Regions from separate parts of the Mesorhizobium sp. P2_F7 genome, predicted to be linked through region 1. Evidence: riboswitches for the same ligand, from Rfam matches in the RefSeq annotation. Region 1 holds a riboswitch; each other region holds the start of a gene.

Region 1 (5,091 bases):
AACCATCGCGACCACGAAGAAGGCGCCGACCGAACTGGTGATGATGCCGATCGGCAGTTCCTGCGGCGGCAGCATGGTGCGCGCCAGCAGGTCGCTTGCCAGAAGCAGCACGGCGCCAAGCACAGCGCAGCTGGCGACCAGGCGCAAATGCAGGGGACCGGCAAAGGGCCGCGACAGATGCGGGATCATCAGGCCGACGAAACCGATGACGCCGGCGACCGAGACAAGAATTGCCGTCGAGAACGCCGCGACGAGAAAAGTGGTCCTGCGCATCCGCGCCACCGGCACGCCAAGGCTTTCGGCGGCATTTTCGCCGGCCAGGAATGCATCGAGCCGGCGGTGGTTCCACAGCGCATAGGCAAGGATGGTGCCTGCGCCCAGCGCGCCGAGCCAGACGTTGTCCCAGCGCGCCAGGCCAAGGCCGCCCATCGTCCAGAACAGCACGGAATGGGCTGCGCGCTGGTCGCCGGCAAAGACCAGATAGTTGGTGAGCGCGGTGAACAGGAAGGAGACGGCGAGGCCGGCAAGGATCAGCCGTTCGGGGCCCTGCCCCTTGACCCGCGCCACCAACACCAGCACGACGCCGGTGGCGAGGATGCCGCCCGTGAAGGCCGCGACGGGCAAGGTCCAGATGCCAAAACTGTCGCCGAAGACGGTGATGACGGAAACCGCACCGGCGGCGGCTCCCGACGACAGGCCGAACAGGAACGGATCGGCGAGATCGTTGCGGGTCACCGTCTGCAGCAGGGCGCCGACAATGCCGAGGCCAGCGCCGACGCAGATGGCCAGTATGGTGCGCGGCAGCCGGAGATCGACGACGATCTTGCCGACCGGGCCGGACACGTCGTGACCGCCGAGCCCGATGGCACGGCCAAGCGCTGCAACGACATCGCTCGGCGGGATCAGCGTCGAACCATAGGCGATCGACAACAGGGCGAGAGCGGCGATTGCCACCGCTCCCACCACCATGACCGGAAAAAATGCCTTGTGCGACAAGCTCAGATACCCGGTTGAAGCATGTCGTTGCCCCAAAACCGCTGCGCACTTTTGGGCGACATGCTCAGAACGCTTCCGGATGCATTGCCTTGGCGATCTTTTCGATGGCCTCGATGTTGGCCGGTCCGGGCGTCAGCTCGGCGTAACGCAGCGCCACGAAGCGTTCGTTCTTGACCGCATCGGTCTCCTTCATCGCCGGGTGCGCTTTCAGGAAATCGAGCAGCTTCTTGTAGCCGCCGCCATCCTGGTAATCGAGCAGGATGAGGAATTGCGGGTTGCGCGACGCCACTGTTTCCCAATCGGTGTTGCCCCAGCTGGTATCCATGTCGGCCATGATGTTTTCGCCGCCGGCGGCCGTTATCATGGCGCTGGGGATGGCGAACTTGCCGGCGGTGAACGGCTTGTCTTCGCCGGAGTCAAAGAGGAACACGCGCGTGTCCTTGCGGTCGCCGACCTTGGCGGTGATGGCGGCGAGCTGTGCCTTCCAGTCGGTGACAAGCTTCTCGGCGTCAGCCTCCTTGCCAAAAATCTTGCCCAGCTTTTCGACGTCGCCATAAAGCAGGTCCATCGAGGCGGCGGGGCGGTTCTTGTCGAGGTGGACGCAGCTTTCGGTCAGCACCAGCGTCTTGATGCCGTGCGGCGCCAGCGTGTCTGGCGTCACCGCGCCGCCCGGGTCCATGCCGTAATACCAGCCGGCGAAAAAGAAATCGGGCTGGACCGCGACAAGGTTTTCCATCGTCGGATATTTCGGCGCCAGTTCCGGGATCGACCCCTGCTCGGCCTTGAATTCCGGGCCGACTTTGTACCAACCGGTAATGCCGGTCAGGCCGACGATCGAGGGCTGCAGTTTCAGCGCAAACGCCATCTCGGCCATGTTGAGATCGTGAATGACGGCGCGCTTGGGCGGCGCATCGAAGGTCAGCGGCTTGCCGCAACTGTCCACGGTCACCGGGAAAGCAAAGGCGGCGGAGGCAAACAGCGAGGCGGCAAGCGACAGAACGAGGCGTTTCACGGGGCGGTGCTCCTTGGATGAGTTTGGAATGGGTTGGATCAGAATGGCGACGAGACACGGTTGGGAACTTCGAAGACGGTGAGCTCGCGGTCTTCGGTCGGATGGCGCAGCCGCAGGACGTCGATACCGAAGATGTCGCGGATGAGGTGCTGGGTCAGCGCCTCGCGCGGTCCGGCCAGGGCGTGCAGGCGCGCCTCATTCATCACCGCGACCCGGGTGGCGAAGGGCGCGACCAGAGACAGATCGTGCAGCACGGCAACCACAGTCATGCCGAAGCCTGCGACCAAGTCGAGCAGTTCGCCGCGGGCGCGCGGATCGAGGTGATTGGTCGGTTCGTCCAAGAACAGGATGCGCGGCTGCTGGGCGATGGCGCGCGCCAATTGCGCGCGCTGGCGTTCGCCGCCTGACAGCGAGCCGATGGTACGGCCGGCGAGCGGCAAGAGCCCGGTCCGGCCCAGTGCGTCGACAACGATGTCGCGGTCTTCGTGCCGGCGCCTCAAGCCGGCATGCGGAACCCGGCCGAGTTCGACATAATCGATCACGCCGAGCCGGGGATCCGGCTGGTCGGTCTGGCCGACGACGGCCATGTGGAGAGCGCGCTCGGCGGTCGAGATCCGGTCCAGCCGGCGGCCGAGAAATGTCACATCGCCCGCGCTTGGCCGCAGCGTGCCGCTGAGCATGCGTAACAGCGTCGTCTTGCCGGCGCCATTGGGGCCGATGATGGCGAGGCGATCGCCATCGGCCACCGACAGGCTGACGCCATCCACCAGCAACCGGTCGTTGGCGGCCGCGGTCAGCTTGCTGGCTTCGAGAAGCGGCGCGTTCATCGTCCACCTGTTGTCGGACAACCCGGAATGCGGGCGAGTGTCTTGCCCGCCAGCCCGGCCGGACGCTGCCCTGAATTGCACCAGCCATCGGCAAGTGAGGCGTAGAGTTTCGCAAATCGCACGAGGTCGCCGGCGTCGGCCCGCGCATCGATGGAGCCGAAGAGGTAGGCGGCCTTGCCGGGCGCCTGGAAGCCGACAGTCAGCGGCCGCGAACAACCCGCCATGCAGGCCACGCCCTCGACCGAAAAGCCCTGGGCAACAGCCGGTTCATGGTGAGCCGCGAGCCGGGCGCGCAGATCGGCGCAGAGGCCCTCGCCCGACCTGATCCCGGTCACGAGATCGCGGCAGAGCGTGCACACGATGATGCGGTGGATGTCGGCGTCCAACGTTCCGTCACTTTCTCGATAGGCGACGGAAGGCAGTTCGGGCAGCCGGCCGACAAGACCGACGTCCACGTCTCCTCCCGGCACACCCCGTCCGGTCAACTCATTGAGATGGCAGGTCTCCTGGCTCGCGGGTCGTTGCGCCATCCTGCCTTCCCAGCCTTGCCGGCCAGTGGCTTGTCGGATTTTGCTCGCCGCTTACAGTTGCGGGGGCAGCCACGGCTTCGATCCTTGCGGATTTCACCGTGTTCCCTTTTCACCCCTGACCTTTCGGCGCGGGGACCATCACGAGGCGCAGCGTAGTTTTCCATCGGTCGCGCCGCAATGAATTTCTGTGACGGTTGCTCCACTTTGCATTGGTCAGTTATGTAATATCATAACAACTAAAGGGTACCCCGTCGCCCTGTCAAGCCGCCGCGCCACGCAAAGCCGGATCGGTTCAGGCCATCGGCAGCCGTCGCTGTCATCAGGACACCCATCCCCGGATCGTGCCGTTTCGATCCCCACATCGACACGGCATGCTGCATTATTGCCCAGTGCGCAATTTCGATCAAACTGTCGGGCGGCGCGATGGATAGTGTCAGCCCGCCGATGCGAGAATGAGAGCCATGAACCCGACCGAGAAAGCGCTGTGGTTTGTCGAAAGCCATCTGCCGGAAGCGATCTCGCTCGACGATGTCGCGCACAGCAGCGGCGTGTCGCGCTTTCATGTGACGCGGGCGTTTGGCGCCGCCACCGGCCGTTCGGTGATGGGCTATATGCGCGCCCGCCGGCTGACCGAAGCGGCGCGCAAGCTGGCCGCCGGCGCGCCCGACATTCTCGCGGTCGCGCTCGATGCCGGCTACGCTTCGCATGAGGCCTTCACCCGCGCCTTCCGCGACCAGTTCGGCACCACGCCGGAGCTGGTGCGTGCGCAGGGCAGCCTCAAAAACCTCGACCTCGTGGAGCCGATCCTGATGGACCAGTCCTTTCTCGCCTCACTGCCGCCGCCGCGCTTCGAGGCCGGCCGGCCATTCCTCATCGCCGGCCTCGGCGAGCGCTACAGCTGCGAATCCAGCGCCGCCATTCCGATGCAGTGGCAACGCTTCGGTCCCTATATCGGCAACATTCCGGGCGAGACCGGCGACGTCGCCTATGGCGTCTGCGTCAACGGCGACGATGCCGGCAATTTCGACTATACCGCCGGCGTAGAAGTGCTGGATTTCTCCGACCTGCCGAAGGAGCTTTCCCGCGTGCGGGTGCCGGCGCAGAAATACGCGGTCTTCACCCATGCCGAGCACATCTCGACCATCCGCCGCACCGTCAACACGATCTGGAACAAATGGCTGCCGGCCTCCGGCCATGAGATCGCGGACGGCCCGGAATTCGAACGCTACGGCCCGGAGTTCGATCCGCGCAGCGGCAATGGCGGGCTGGAGATCTGGATCCCGGTTCGCGCGTGAGGCGCTAAAGCTCCAGGTTCCAGTTCTGGCCGACCAGATCCTTGCCGAAGGCGTGGTGGCGCTCTTCGTCGGCCAGCTTGAAGCCGGCATTTTCATAGATGTGACGGGCGGCGGTGAGGATGTCGTTGGTCCACAGGGTCAACGTCTTGTAGCCCTTGGCGCGGGCAAAGCCGATGCACTCCTCGACCAGCCGCTTGCCGATACCGAGGCCGCGCGCCGAAGGCTCGACATAGAGCAGGCGCAGTTTTGCTACCTCGTCCGACTTGCGCACGACGAAGACCGAGCCGACCACCTCGCCTTGCCGCTCGGCGATCCAGCTGCGCTCCCATTTTGCATCGAAGGATTTGACGAACGCGCCGAGGATTTCGGCGACCAGCGCCTCATAGGTTTCGTCCCAGCCATAGTCCTGTGCGTAGATCTGTCCCTGGCGA
Region 2 (3,404 bases), on a different contig from region 1:
TCGGTGTCGGCGCACTTCACCGGCGACCCCACCCCCGGCCTGCGGCCGGACCCTCCCCTCGAGGGGGAGGGGGACGCCGCCGCGGCCTGGTTCGTAGTAGCCGGCTTTCGGTACCGCGACCGGCTCAGCCGCCGCGACATCCGACCCGGCCAACCCCGCCAGCCGCTGCATCAGCGCCGTCATATTCTCCGGGCCGCCCTCGCGGAAATAACCCAGCAGGCCGTCCAGCTCTTTGCGCGGCAGGGTCGAGGCTTCGATCAGGCGCAAATCCTCGTCATGGCTTTCGCCCGGCAGCAGCGCCAGTTTGATACCGTGGGCGCGAGCAGTCGCCGCGAGCTGGTCGCAGCCGTAGCGCCACCAGTCATAGCCGCCCAGGATGCGCACCAAAATTACCTTGGCGTGGCGGGCGACGCTGTCGACCCAGAGGTCGACGGACATGGGGTGACGCAGGTCGCGCAGCGCCGCCAGCCGCATCGAGGGCAGGCGGGCGGCATCCGCCTTCCAGGCCGCCGCCAGTCCGGCAAGATCGCTGTCGGTGAAGGACAGCGCCACGATATCCGCCGGCGTCTGCCTGAGATCAACCGGCTCGGCGAGATCGTCGAGCGAGGCGGAGGTCGTGGTGAGGATGTGCATCGCGATCCGTGTCTGAAACTCAGCCGGCGAGTATACGCTCGATCGCCGGGCGGTTCAGCCCCTTGAGGCCAATGACGACGAGGCGCGAGCGGCGATCGTCCTCTGCGGTCCAGGCGCGGTCATAGTAGTGGTTGACGCGCGGGCCGACGGCCTGCAGCAAAAGCCGCATCGGCTTGCCGCCGACATCGACGAAGCCTTTGACGCGCAACACGTTCTCTTCCTCGGCGACGGTGGCGACGCGCCTGGCCAGTTCGTCCGGGTTGGCGATCGAGGGGATGTCGACGATGAACGTGTCGAAATCGTCATGCTCGTGATCGAAGGCGCCGTCATGGTGCGACTTGCGGTTCTCGATGTCGTCCTCGACGGCGAGGCCGAGGCCAAGCAGGACAGAGGGATCGACCTTGCCGTGCGCCGTCGCCACAATCTTCACGGCGCGGGCGGAATGTTCGTTGATAATGGCGTTGGCGCGGGCCGTGCCGGCCGAATTCATCAAATCGCTCTTCGACAGGATGATCAGGTCGGCGCAGGCGATCTGGTCCTCGAACACCTCTTCGACCGGATCGTCATGGTCGAGCGTCTCGTCCTGGACACGCTGCGCCTGCAAGGCGTCCATGTCGTTGGCAACGCGTCCCTCAGCCAGCGCCGGGCCGTCGACCACGGCGATGACGCCGTCCACGGTCACCCGGCTTTTCACGCTCGGCCACTGGAACGCCTGGACCAGCGGCTTGGGCAGCGCCAGGCCCGAGGTCTCGATCAGGATATGGTCGACCTTCGGCGTCAGCGCGAGGATCTGGTCGAGCGCCGGCACGAAATCGTCGGCAACGGTGCAGCAGATGCAGCCATTGGCCAGTTCGACGATGTTTTCCTCCGGGCAAGTGTCGATACCGCAGCCTTTCAAAATCTCGCCGTCGATGCCGATGTCGCCGAACTCGTTGACGATGATGGCGATGCGCTTGCCGCCGGCGTTTTCCAGGAGATGGCGGACCAGCGTCGTCTTGCCGGCACCGAGGAAGCCGGTGACGACGGTGCAGGGAACACGGGAGACAGATGCGGTCATGGTCAGTCCTTCAGCATGTCGAGGGGTGGGATGCGGGCAACGAGGCCGCGCTTGAGGCTATCGGGCCGGCCGCGCCAGGGGATGAGGCCGTCGGTCGAGGTGGCGAAGAGCTTTGCCCCGGTGACGAGATCGGCGCCGCTGGTTGCGGTCAGGTCGCCGAAGACATAGCTCCAGCAGCCGTCGCGCAGGATGGCAGCGCTCAGCCTTCGCTTGCAATTGCCGAGGCATTCGACCGTGCGGACGCGGATGTTGTCAGCCGCAGCTGCGCGGCGCGTGTCGTCAGCCAGCAGTTCGCCGGCGCGGGGATGCGCGTCGGAGCCGGTCTCGTCGCGGCAGGAGGCGCAGACGATGACGGTCACGCCGGTCAATGCGTCGCCACCGGCGGACGAAACATCCGCTGTGCCAGCCGAAAAACTGCTGTTCTGGTCCAAAAACCGGGCTCCTTGCCCGGAAACCCGCCAGGCGATCGGATACTTCTGTCGCAGACGGCAGGTCTCCTGGCTCGCGAGTCGTCGCCTTGGTTAGCCGCCTTCCCGGTGTTACCCAGTGGCTTTCGGCCTTGGCTCGTCGCTTACAGTTGCGGGGACAGCCGCGGATTTGGGATTTTGTCCCGCACCGCATTCCCTCTTAGCCCCAGCCGTTGCGGGCAGGGGACCGTCTGCAGCGGATTTAGGCTTTTGCGGGCAGCACTGTCAACGCACGGCTACGACATGGCAATGTCGGCCAAAGGCTTTCCCAAATCGCCGGCGGGCGTCACTTCGATGCGCTCAAGCCCAAGCCAGCCCTGCATCTGCTTCAGTTCCTCGAAGAGTTCCGCCGCAGTTTCAGGCGGCGCGCCGGGCTCGGCATAGGCGGCGTGGACACGCAACACACTGGCCGGACGGTCGGCTTTGAGGTCGACGCGCCCCACGATCCGGTCGCCGAGCAGGAACGGCAGGACGTAATAGCCGTATTGCCGCTTGTCGGCGGGCGTGTAGATCTCGATGCGGTAGTGGAAATCGAACAGACGCTCGCTGCGCGAACGCTCGAAGACGACGGGGTCGAACGGCGCCAGCAAGGCGCGGGCTTTGATTTTTCGCGGCAGGCGGGCGTCCTTATAGCGGTAAGCCGGCTTGTCCCAGCCTTCGACGCGCACCGGCAAAAGCTCGCCCGTCTCGACCAACTCCTCCAGCCGTCCCTTCATGTCGGCCGGCGACAGGCGGAAATAGTCGCGCAAATCGCCAGATGTCGCGATGCCGTGGGCGCGGGCGGAAATGCGCAGCAACTCGCGGTGCGCATCCTTGGCGGCCGGCACCGGCAGATCGAGGATCGCCTGCGGCAGCACGCGCTCGGGCAGGTCGTAGAAGCGCTCGAAGCCGCGACGATGCGCCGTGGTGATACGGCCGGCCCAGAATAGCCATTCGAAAGCATGCTTGGCATGGCTCCAGCCCCACCAGCCGCCCGAGCCCTTCTGGCCTTCGAGCGCGGAAGCGGCGATCGGGCCGCGCTCGGCGACCGCGCGGTAGATCTCCTCGATATAGGCGGCGTGCTCGCGGCCCCATTTGGCCAGCCCCAGATACATTTCGTCGCCGCTCTCGGCGCGCTGCATGCGCCAGCGCATCAGCGGCCAGGTCTCGACCGGCAGGAAGGAGGCCTCGTGCGCCCAGTATTCGAACACGGTGCGCTTGCGGGTGACCGCTGCATTGTCGAGCAGGGCGAGCGGGTAGGGGCCAAG
Region 3 (5,091 bases), on a different contig from region 1:
CCGCGATGTCGCGCTTGAGATCCTGCGTTTCCCAGGTGAACCCCTCGCCCATCGTGTGCCAGACGACGCGCTCGCCGAACGCCGCGAAGGCATCCTTTTCGCCGGTGTGCCATTTGCCCTTGATGAACTGGACGACACCGATGCGCTTGCCGTAGCCGAGCATGCGCAACGCCAGGCCGAAGGCGGCGGTGGTCTTGCCCTTGCCGGGACCGGTGTTGACGATCAGCAGCCCCTTCTCGACCGTCTTTTCCGCCACCTCGGCATCCTGCACCGCCTTGCGCTTGGCCATCTTGGCGCGGTGGCGTTCCTCGTCTTTTGCATCGATATCGGTCATTTATTTCACCTTGAGCGGCAGCCCGGCCACCATCAATAGCACCGTATCGGCAGTTGCCGCGACCTGCTGGTTGAGTCGGCCGGCGGCGTCGCGAAACCGGCGTGCCAGCGCATTGTCCGGTACGATGCCTTGCCCGACTTCGTTGGAGACCACAAACCACGGCCCGCGCGGCCGCGATAAAACATCGGCCAGCCGCCGGCATTCTGCGTCGAGATCATGGTCGGAAAGCATATGATTGGTCAGCCACAGCGTCAGGCAATCGACAAGCACCGGCTGGTTTTCCGTCAAGGCCTCGAGCGCACCAGCTAGATCGAGCGGCGCATCGATGGTCGCCCATCCCTCGCTGCGCCGCGACCGATGCGACGCGATGCGCTCGCGCATCTCCTCGTCATAGGCTTCAGCTGTGGCGATATAGGCCCACGGCGGCGGCAACGCCGTCGCCAGGGTTTCGGCATGCGCGCTCTTGCCGGAGCGCGCACCGCCGATGATGAAGGTCAAACTGCGATCAGGCAAAGCTGTCGCGCAGGCTGGTCGCCGTGCCGGTGAAGCGTCCGCGCACCACGCCGACGGCAGCACCAAGCACCAGCCAGAACACCAGATTGGTCACCGTAACCGCCACCACGAACTGATGGTGCAGACCTTCCGGGATTGCTGTCACGAAGCTGTCTGGCTGCGGCGCACCAACAATATGTGGCGCCACGATCAAAGCCACGGCAAGGATCGCCAACGGCAACGACTTGCGGAAGGCGAGAAGGCCAAGGCCAGCCGCTGTCGCCGCCACCGTTGCCCACCACCAGATCTGGCGCTGCATGAGGTCGGCTGCCGGCATTGCCGGCAGTTCGGGCGGCAGGCCGAGGCCCGGCGCCAGCGTAAACGCGGCAAAGCCGGCCAAGCCCCAGAACACACCCTGGCGCCAGCTGCCGATTCCGCCAGCGAACTCGGAAACCGCGACCAGAATCAGCGCGAAGCCGATGCCGGTGACGATATTGGCGGCGACACTGAAAGCGAAGCGCTCGAAGCCATCGGCCGGCGACCAGCCTTCGTCTTCAGCCGGAGCCGCCGCTTCGGCAGGCGCCGGTGCGGCGGTGCTCATGGCGTTTTCCGCCGGTGCGGCACTGGTGTTGGCGGCCGGTGCCGCAGCATGATCGTGCTGGTGGCCGCCGGCCTTCTCAAAAACTTCGGCCTGGTAGATCAGGGGGTAGGTGGCAAAGGCCTGCATGCAGGCAAGAACGACGCCAGCCACGAGCCCTGCGATCGCCGCGATAAACACGACGTTGCGAAACAGGTTCATGATGTCAATTCCTCGTCAGTGGCAGGGAAACGCCATCGAGTGGCGATAATCGTGCGCGGCGTTGTGGACCACATCAAGATGCGAGAAGCCGACAACACCGACAACGAACAGGCCGAGAAATGCAGAGAGCACCAGCTGCATGAAGCGCGACTGCGAGGAGACGGAAGCGCCGAGGGAGACGGAAGCGGTATTCATATCTTGTCCTTTCGCCCTCCACCCGAGGGCATCGAAGTCAGTTCCCTGTCGCCGGCAGGTCTCCTGGCTCGCGGATCAGCGCCCTTCCCCACCTTCCCGAAGAAAAATCCTCAGTGGCTTGGAGAGGACTACCGCACACAGTTGCGGGGGCAGCCACGGCATTGGGCAACAAGTCAGCCCTCACCGCATTCCCTCTTGGTCCCTAACGGAACCGACGACATGCGTGACTATAGGCTGAAACAGCCGCATCCGGCAAACCAAATTCCGCCGGCCAACAGCGCGAATGCGCCATTCAGTGTTACGGGTTCAAGGCGGTGATCCGCTCGGCCACCAGCCGCTGCAGCCGCCAGAGATGGCGGTCGTGAATGCCGCGCTCCTCCAGATTCTTCACCGTGTTGTAGAGATAGTCGGCGCCCGACCCCCAGTGCCCGCAGGATGTGGCCAGCCGCTCGACGACCTTCGCCTCGTCGAGCGGACCGGAATAGGTCAGGCCGTTGCGGTTGATGACGAAAGCCAGCGCCCTGAGTGGACCGGCCTCGCTTGCAAGCTTCAGCATGCGCGGCCGGTAGCTCGTCGGCTTCAGCGTGACTTCACGCCGGAAAAGCCGGCCCAGCTGTTCTCGCCGGTTGTCGTCGGCCAGCCGGAAGGCGACGCCTTTGCACTGTCCGCCACTGTCGAGCGCCATCATCAGACCCGGGCTTTCCTTGGTGCCCCGCCAGCGCGTCATGTTCATGCAGAAGGAACGGTGCCAGCCGCGCGCCAAGGCGACGCGGTGCTCGACATAATCGATTTCCGGTTTCCAGATCAGCGAACCATAGCCGAACAGCCACAGCGGTTCGCTGTCGGGGAGCTCAGCCTGCAATTCATCCAGCAGCGCGTCGTAGTCGCTGTCATCCAGATGCATCGCGTCTGGATCCGGCCCGGGGTCCCTGATCTCGCGCCAGCAACGCGCGACCAGCTCCGGCGTAAGCGACATCTGTCGTGCGGCCACGTTCCGAATCCCCCATGTCCCCGACATGATTATGCGCCGCGCGCCAAACCGGCAATGCGGCGCCCTGATTGACAAACGATTTGCCGGGGTGTCGGCTGGCGTATCCCTAGAGGAAGCCAGCCATGCAACCCAATCCGGGCCAGCGCGACCCCTATAACGGCCTGACTCGGGCCGAACCGACGCTGCCGTCCTCGGCCTATTGGGACGCCGGCGCATACCAGCGCGATCTCGACGCCATCTGGTACAAAAGCTGGCTGCTCGTCTGCCGCGAGGCAGACCTCGCCCAGCCTTTGGCGTTCAGGACATTTCGCGTCGGCACACAGGAAATTGTCGTGCTGCGCGATGACACCGGCGAACTGCGCGCCTTCCACAACACTTGCCGGCATCGCGGCTCGCAGCTTTGCCAGGAGAGCGAGGGACGGTTGAAGGCGCGGCTCATCACCTGCCCCTACCACGCCTGGTCCTATTCGCTGCGCGGCGATCTCGTGCGCGTGCCCTCGAAATCGCTGCCCGACGGGTTCGACAAGGCCGACCATCCGCTCTACCGCGTGGCGCTGTCGGTCTGGCGCGGCTTTGTCTTCGTCAACCTGCAGGAAGATGCGGCCGGCACTGCCGAGACCTCGTTCGATCCGGCATCGGGCAACCTCGGCAACTGGCCGCTGGAAGCGCTGGTTTCAGGTCATGTGCTGCGCAAGGTGATGAACTGCAACTGGAAGATTTTTTGGGAGAACTTCAACGAGTGCCTGCACTGCCCCGGCGTCCACAAGGACCTGTCGCGGCTGGTGCCGATCTACGGCCGCGGACTGATGAGCCGCCACGACGACCCCGACTGGGTGCGCCATGCCGACAATGACGCGCCGGAGTTTTCCGGCGGCCTGCGCGCCGGCGCCGAGACATGGTCGCGCGACGGCCACGTCCATGGCCCGGTCTTCTCCGGCCTGACGCCGGCCGAACGCGCGGCCGGCCAGACCTATGCCATCAGCCTGCCCTCGATGTTCATCGTCGGCCATGTCGATTATGTCCGCACCGTGCGGCTGACGCCGCTCGGCCCCGAGCAGACCGAACTGACCGCCGAATGGCTGTTCGCGCCCGAAGCGTTGGCTCAGACCGACATCGACAATGTCGTCGCCTTCGGCACCCAGGTGCTCGAGGAGGATGCGGCGATTTGCGAGATCAACCAGAAAGGCCTGCGCTCGATGCGCCACCAGGCCGGGGTGCTGATGCCGGAGGAATACGATCTGCACCGCTTCCACAACTGGGTGCGTGAGCAGCATGCGGCGCTCTGATCAAAGTGATTTCGGCGGCTGGCAATTCCTCGGCCGGTAACAGGAAACCGATCCGTTCCCGGCAAAAAGCGAATTCGGTCAAAGGCTTTCCGGCTCTGGCCTAAAGCGGCGCCCGATGCAGCCGCACGGCCTTCTTTTGTCCAGTGCAACCGTGATAGTCGTCTCTGGGGCTGAATCAGATCGCGAGACCATGAGCATCCATACCGCACCCCCTGGAGATCAACCGAAGCGCATCACAGCCATCGACGTCGTGCGCGGCATCGCGCTGATCGCCATGGCCAGCTACCACTTCACCTGGGATCTGGAAAATTTCCACTACACCGATCCCGGCCTCACCGCCTTCGGCTGGTGGAAGATCTATGCGCGCTGCATCGCCTCGACCTTCCTGTTCCTGGTCGGCGTCAGCCTGTTTCTCGCCCACGGCAAGCAGATCCGCTGGATCGGCTTCTGGAAGCGCTTTGCCATGGTCGCGGTGGCGGCGGCCGCCATATCGGCGGTGACGTATTTCATCACGCCGGACAGCTTCATCTTCTTCGGCATATTGCACGAGATCGCGCTGGCCAGCCTGCTCGGCCTGCTGTTCCTGCGGCTGCCGGCGCTGCTGACGCTGGTCGTGGCGGCAATCGTGATCGCAGCGCCCATCTACCTCAGGTCCGAAGCCTTCGACCATCAGGCGCTGTGGTGGGTCGGCCTGTCGGCGATCAACCCGCGCTCCAACGACTATGTGCCGCTGTTTCCCTGGTTTGGCGCGGTGCTTGTCGGCATCGCGGCGGCGAAGCTTGCCTCCACCAGCGGCGTGCTGGCACGGCTGGCGACGCTGACACCCGGACGCTGGGCCAAGCCCCTCACCTTCATTGGCCGCCACAGTCTGGCTTTCTACCTGATCCACCAGCCGCTGCTGTTCGGCTGTGTCTGGCTGTTCTCGCAGATCGCGCCGGCGCCAGTCGAGACAAGGGAAGTGGTCTTCCTCAAGGAATGCCAGGTCTCCTGCGAA
Region 4 (5,091 bases), on a different contig from region 1:
GCCGAGATCGACAAGCGGGTACGACAGGCAGCGGAAATCCTGCAGCTGACCAAATATCTCGACCGCTTGCCCAAGGCGATGTCGGGCGGCCAGCGCCAGCGCGTCGCCATCGGCCGCGCCATCGTGCGCAACCCGAAAGTGTTCCTGTTCGACGAGCCGCTGTCGAACCTCGACGCCGCGCTGCGCGTCGCCACCCGCATCGAGATCGCCAAGCTCAAGGAATCGATGCCCAACACGACCATGATCTACGTCACCCACGACCAGGTCGAAGCGATGACGCTGGCCGACCGCATCGTGGTGCTGAAGGACGGTCATATCGAACAGGTCGGCACGCCGATGGACCTCTACAAGAAGCCCGGCAATCTGTTCGTTGCCCAATTCATCGGCTCGCCGGCCATGAACATCCTGCCGGCGACAATCGACAAGACCGGCGATCCGACCATCGTCAGCCATGTCGGCGGCCGCAAGGCCACGGTGCCGATCGCGACGCCGGCGTCCGCCAAGGGCGCGGCGGTCAGCTTCGGTGTGCGGCCGGAGGATCTGTCGGTCGCCACCGGCACGGAATATCTTTTCGAGGGCGTGGTGGACTATGTCGAGCAGCTCGGCGAGGTCCAGCTGGTCTATGTCGACATCGGCCGCGCCGACCTGCCGCTGGTGACCAAGCTGCCCGGCAATGTCGAGGTCAAGCGCGGGGCAAAGCTGCGGCTGACGGCGGATGCCGGCGACCTGCACATCTTCGACGCCGACGGGCATTCCTTCTCGCTCAAGCCTCTAGAAGTGAAGGCGGCCTGAGGGCCAGCGCGTCGTATCGGCACGAAAAAAGAACGGCGGGCCAGGCCCGCCGCTCTTTCTTTGCAAACTTCGGCTGTTAGCGGTTGCCGAAGAGGTTCCGGTCGCTGCCCTGCGGGGCGGACTTCTGTACGTCGCCCGACGAGTTCAACAGTTTGTAGACCGGCGAACCGGTGTTCGGTACCGACGACGTCCGGGTGTTGTCGACGTTGACGGTCGCCTGATTGTCGACGGCGCTAGAGCCGACATTGTCGTTGCGGGCATAGGCACTGCCGGCGGCAACCAAAAGCGCAGCGGCAGCAAGAGCAATCTTCTTCATTTCAAGTCTCCTGAGTTTCATCATGCGGCAGAGCGGCTGACGGTCCGCCGCCCTGCGTTTTGTTCGATATTCGACTGGGATCGTTGTTCGAAAACTCTGACGTCAGATCCCGATCGGCTGTTAGCGGCCGAAGAGGTTACGGTCCGCGCCCTGCGCGGGGGTCTGAGCAGCCGAATCCGACTTCGCAACCGAAGCCGTGTGGCCACTGTCGGTCGACGTAACCGCAGGCTGGTTGGCGCCGTTCGAACCGTAGTGGTCACTGGCGGCGAAAGCGCTGCCGGAAACGGCCACAACGGCGGCGGCAGCAAGGATGATCTTTTTCATTTTAAATACTCCTGAATTTCTTCGAGCTCCCAAGAGCGACGGACGGGCCGCCACTCTTTTGTCTGGATCGGAATCAGCTGTTAATGGCCGAAGAGGTTGCGGTCGCTGCCCTGAACGAGGGGCTGCTTGTCAGCGGGCGCCGACTTCTGAATGGAAGCCGTATACGAGCTGTCAGTTGCTGCGGCAGGCTGGTTCGCACCATTGGAACCGTAATTGTCGCTACCAGCGAAGGCGCTGCCGGTAATGGCCAAAACGGCGGCGGCAGTGAGGATGATCTTTTTCATTTTTTGTACTCCAGTTTTGCTGTCCGTCTAGCGGCGTGTCCTGGGAGGAATTCGCGTCGTTCGGACACGCCCGATGTGGGAAAGCCATAGGCCGGTTTCCAATCACGAAGTTGTTCCGTGTGGGCCATGACTTCACCTCTTGTAATTTTCGTAAGCATGCCCACCATCTTGTTTTATAAAAATAATACAAAGGCTTACGTGACAACGCCATCCGGCTCACCGAGTATGTCCAAGCGTCAGCGTACACACCGTCCTGCACGCATTGTCAACAGAAACGAACCGTTCGGTTCGATTTTAGAAGCTGCTAATAGTCACTTTTCGATACTGTTGGCGGTTTTTTCGTTAGTCGGCAGTCTGATTCGAGGTGATTTGCGATGGCCGCGACCCCGCCCCGAAAACAACGACGTCAGCCCCACAATTGTCGGCTGCACCGTTTGTCGCGCGTGTCGCGCCGCATGGAGACGATGTCGCTTTCATGCCGATGTCGCGATCACTGCCGTGATTAGATGATCGCATCTCAGGTGCCGCTTCGTGACGACGGAGCGGAGAATTGGGAAGCCGGTCAGAATCCGGCGCTGCCCCCGCAACGGTGGTGGAGTTCAAGTCGCAACGGGAGACCACTGGGCAATAGCCTGGGAAGGTGTCGCGATGGTCCGCAAGGACAACTCCAGAGCCCGGAAACCAGCCCGAGATGCTTGAACTCGACTGATCGCGGTGGGCGGTCAAGAGGTGGATAGTGCATGTCCGGCGTCGCGCCGGCCTGCGGCCGATCCGTCCTCCATCACCACCAAGTTCAGTCCTTAAACCACGAGGACAGAACTATGGATGCGCGCAACGACATGCTGAGGCTCTTGAACGGCCGCAAGCAAGGCTTTTCGCTCGAACAGCCCTTCTACACCGACCCGGACTACTTCAAGCTCGACATGGAGCTGATCTGGTATCGCGACTGGCTGTTCATCGGCCATGATTGCGAACTGCCGAAGCCCGGCAGTTATATCACCGTGCAGATCGGCGACTATCCGGTGGTGCTGGTCCGCGATCAGAAGGGCAACATCAACGCCTTTCACAATTCCTGCCGCCATCGCGGCAGCCGGGTCTGCAACACCGAGAAAGGCACGGCGGCAAAGCTCGTCTGCCCCTATCACCAGTGGACCTACGAGCTCGACGGCCGCCTGCTGTTCGCCCGCCAGATGGCCGAGGGTTTCGACAAGAGCCAGTTCGGCCTGAAGCCCGTCGCCTGCGAAAGCGTCGGCGGCTACATTTTCATCTGCCTCGCGAAAGAACCTGCCGACTTCGCGCCGATGCGCGCCATGATCGAGCCCTACCTCAAGCCGCACCGACTGAGCGAAGCCAAGGTCGCCTTCGAGTCGACGATCGTCGAGAAGGGCAACTGGAAGCTGGTCTGGGAAAACAACCGCGAGTGCTATCACTGCGCCGGCAACCACCCGGAGCTCTGCAAGACATTTCCGGAAGCGCCGACCGTGACCGGCGTGCAGGGCGCCGACAGCGACCCGGAGATGCTGGCGCACTGGGCAAAATGCGAGGCTGCTGGCCTGCCGAGCAAGTTCCGCATCGATCCGTCCGGACAGTTCCGCGCCACCCGCGCGCCGCTGCTGCGCGATGCCGTCAGCTATACGATGACGGGAAAGCGCGCGGTGACGAAGAACCTTTCCGACAGCGTTGCCGCCGATCGCATCGGCACCTTGATGCACTACCACTATCCGACGACCTGGAACCACATCCTGATCGACCATGCGGTGACCTTCCGGGTGCTGCCGATCAGCGCCACGGAGACCGCGGTGACGACCAAGTGGCTGGTGCACAAGGATGCGGTCGAGGGTGTCGACTACGATCTTGCCGAACTCACCCATGTCTGGACCGAGACCAACGACCAGGACCGCCGCATCGTCGAGGAAAACGCCTTCGGCATCCTGTCGCCGGCCTATGAGCCAGGTCCCTATTCGGAGTTGCATGAGGGCGGCGTGATCCAGTTCGTCGAATGGTACGCAGCCTTCATCGGCCCGCGCCTTGCCGAAGGCGGCCGGCCGGCGCTGCGCAGCGTCGCCTAAGAGAGGTTGAAGGATGAATGCGATGACGGATCTTGGTCTCTATCGCCATCTCGACCAGATGGCGCCATGGAACGACAGGCTGCAGGTGCTGGAAGTGATCGGCGTCAGCGACGAGGCGCCTGGCGTCAAGACCTTCACCTTCCGCTCCGACAACCAGACCTGGTTCCGCTACAAGCCGGGCCAGTTCGTGACGCTGGAGCTGCCGACACCGGACGGGCCGCTGATGCGCACCTACACGCTGTCGTCGTCGCCGTCGCGGCCGTTTTCGATCGCGGTGACGGTGAAGGCTCAAGCCGGCAGCATCGGCACACGCTGGATGTTCGAAAACCTGGTGCCCGGCTCGCACGTCAAGGCCTATGGGCCCGCCGGCGACTTCTCTCTGCACAGCCACCCCGCGGCCAAATATCTGTTCATCTCTGCGGGCTCCGGCGTGACGCCGATGATGTCAATGCTGCGCTGGCTGAACGACTGCGCGCCATGGACAGATGTCGGCTTCGTCAACTGCGCGCGGCGTGCGGAAGAGATCATCTTCCGCAAGGAGCTCGAACTGCTCGGCGGCCATATGCCTGGCCTGTCGCTCGGCTTCATGATCGAGGAACGCTCGAGCCGCGAAGGCTGGTACGGCCATATGGGCCGCATCGACGCGATCCGGCTGCCGCTGCTGGCGCCCGATTTCCGCGAACGCGAGATCTTCTGCTGCGGCCCAGATCCGTTCATGCGCGCCGTGCGTGGCATGCTGGATGCGGCTGGCTTCGATATGACGAAATATCATCAGGAGAGTTTTGCCACACCTGCGGTGGAGGAAGTGCTGGCGCCGTTTGCCTCACCCGCTGAAGACGGCACTGCTGTCCCTGTCGAAGCCGTGACGCCGATCCGCTTCTCGCTTTCGGAGGTTGACGCCGACTGCGTCGCCGGCCAGACCGTGCTGCAGACGGCGCGCAGCTCGGGCGTGCGGATTCCGGCCGCCTGCGAGTTCGGCCTGTGCGGCACCTGCAAGGTGAAGAAGGTCTCCGGCGCTGTCGAGATGAGTCACAATGGCGGCATTCTCGACCACGAGATCGATGACGGCTTCATTCTTGCCTGCTGCTCGAAACCGCTGTCGGCACTCGAAATCGAGGCGTGAGTGGCGCTGCCCGCTCAGACGCCATAGCGCTCGGTGCGAATGATGTCCGCTGACATGCCGGCGTCGATCAGCGCCTGGGCGGCGGCCGAGACGAAGGCGTTCGAGCCGCAGACAAAGGCCAGTGCCGGCGGTTGCGGCAGCCGCGCGAGCGCCTGCATCACCATTGCCGTGTCGATGCGCCTC

The links. A riboswitch is a leader RNA that binds a small molecule or an ion and turns the genes downstream of it on or off. The one in region 1 is predicted to bind cobalamin.
Region 2: it holds a riboswitch for cobalamin, as region 1 does, so the genes downstream of both, AC1DZ8_RS20580 (DUF1636 family protein) here and AC1DZ8_RS14705 (DUF1636 family protein) in region 1, are expected to answer to the same signal.
Region 3: it holds a riboswitch for cobalamin, as region 1 does, so the genes downstream of both, AC1DZ8_RS20345 (CbtB domain-containing protein) here and AC1DZ8_RS14705 (DUF1636 family protein) in region 1, are expected to answer to the same signal.
Region 4: it holds a riboswitch for cobalamin, as region 1 does, so the genes downstream of both, AC1DZ8_RS03065 (aromatic ring-hydroxylating oxygenase subunit alpha) here and AC1DZ8_RS14705 (DUF1636 family protein) in region 1, are expected to answer to the same signal.

What each region holds. Positions count from the first base shown of each region.
Region 1 covers NZ_JBFUFA010000004.1:119,238-124,328, reverse strand. The annotation lists gene AC1DZ8_RS14720 (FecCD family ABC transporter permease) at 1-969, opposite strand, end outside; gene AC1DZ8_RS14715 (ABC transporter substrate-binding protein) at 1,061-2,008, opposite strand; gene AC1DZ8_RS14710 (ABC transporter ATP-binding protein) at 2,047-2,835, opposite strand; gene AC1DZ8_RS14705 (DUF1636 family protein) at 2,832-3,290, opposite strand; cobalamin riboswitch at 3,315-3,520, opposite strand; gene AC1DZ8_RS14700 (AraC family transcriptional regulator) at 3,827-4,660, shown strand; gene AC1DZ8_RS14695 (bifunctional helix-turn-helix transcriptional regulator/GNAT family N-acetyltransferase) at 4,665-5,091, opposite strand, start outside.
Region 2 covers NZ_JBFUFA010000005.1:405,721-409,124, reverse strand. The annotation lists partial or broken gene AC1DZ8_RS20590 (cobaltochelatase subunit CobN) at 1-633, opposite strand, end outside; gene cobW (cobalamin biosynthesis protein CobW) at 653-1,690, opposite strand; gene AC1DZ8_RS20580 (DUF1636 family protein) at 1,693-2,121, opposite strand; cobalamin riboswitch at 2,161-2,364, opposite strand; gene AC1DZ8_RS20575 (winged helix-turn-helix domain-containing protein) at 2,394-3,404, opposite strand, start outside.
Region 3 covers NZ_JBFUFA010000005.1:356,117-361,207, forward strand. The annotation lists gene cobO (cob(I)yrinic acid a,c-diamide adenosyltransferase) at 1-334, opposite strand, end outside; gene cobU (bifunctional adenosylcobinamide kinase/adenosylcobinamide-phosphate guanylyltransferase) at 335-847, opposite strand; gene AC1DZ8_RS20340 (CbtA family protein) at 840-1,625, opposite strand; gene AC1DZ8_RS20345 (CbtB domain-containing protein) at 1,641-1,820, opposite strand; cobalamin riboswitch at 1,857-2,051, opposite strand; gene AC1DZ8_RS20350 (gamma-glutamylcyclotransferase) at 2,119-2,811, opposite strand; gene AC1DZ8_RS20355 (aromatic ring-hydroxylating oxygenase subunit alpha) at 2,934-4,097, shown strand; gene AC1DZ8_RS20360 (acetyltransferase domain-containing protein) at 4,288-5,091, shown strand, end outside.
Region 4 covers NZ_JBFUFA010000001.1:675,161-680,251, reverse strand. The annotation lists gene AC1DZ8_RS03085 (ABC transporter ATP-binding protein) at 1-792, shown strand, start outside; gene AC1DZ8_RS03080 (DUF680 domain-containing protein) at 869-1,108, opposite strand; gene AC1DZ8_RS03075 (DUF680 domain-containing protein) at 1,229-1,432, opposite strand; gene AC1DZ8_RS03070 (DUF680 domain-containing protein) at 1,513-1,716, opposite strand; cobalamin riboswitch at 2,219-2,420, shown strand; gene AC1DZ8_RS03065 (aromatic ring-hydroxylating oxygenase subunit alpha) at 2,538-3,785, shown strand; gene AC1DZ8_RS03060 (FAD-binding oxidoreductase) at 3,808-4,908, shown strand; gene AC1DZ8_RS03055 (FAD-binding oxidoreductase) at 4,923-5,091, opposite strand, start outside.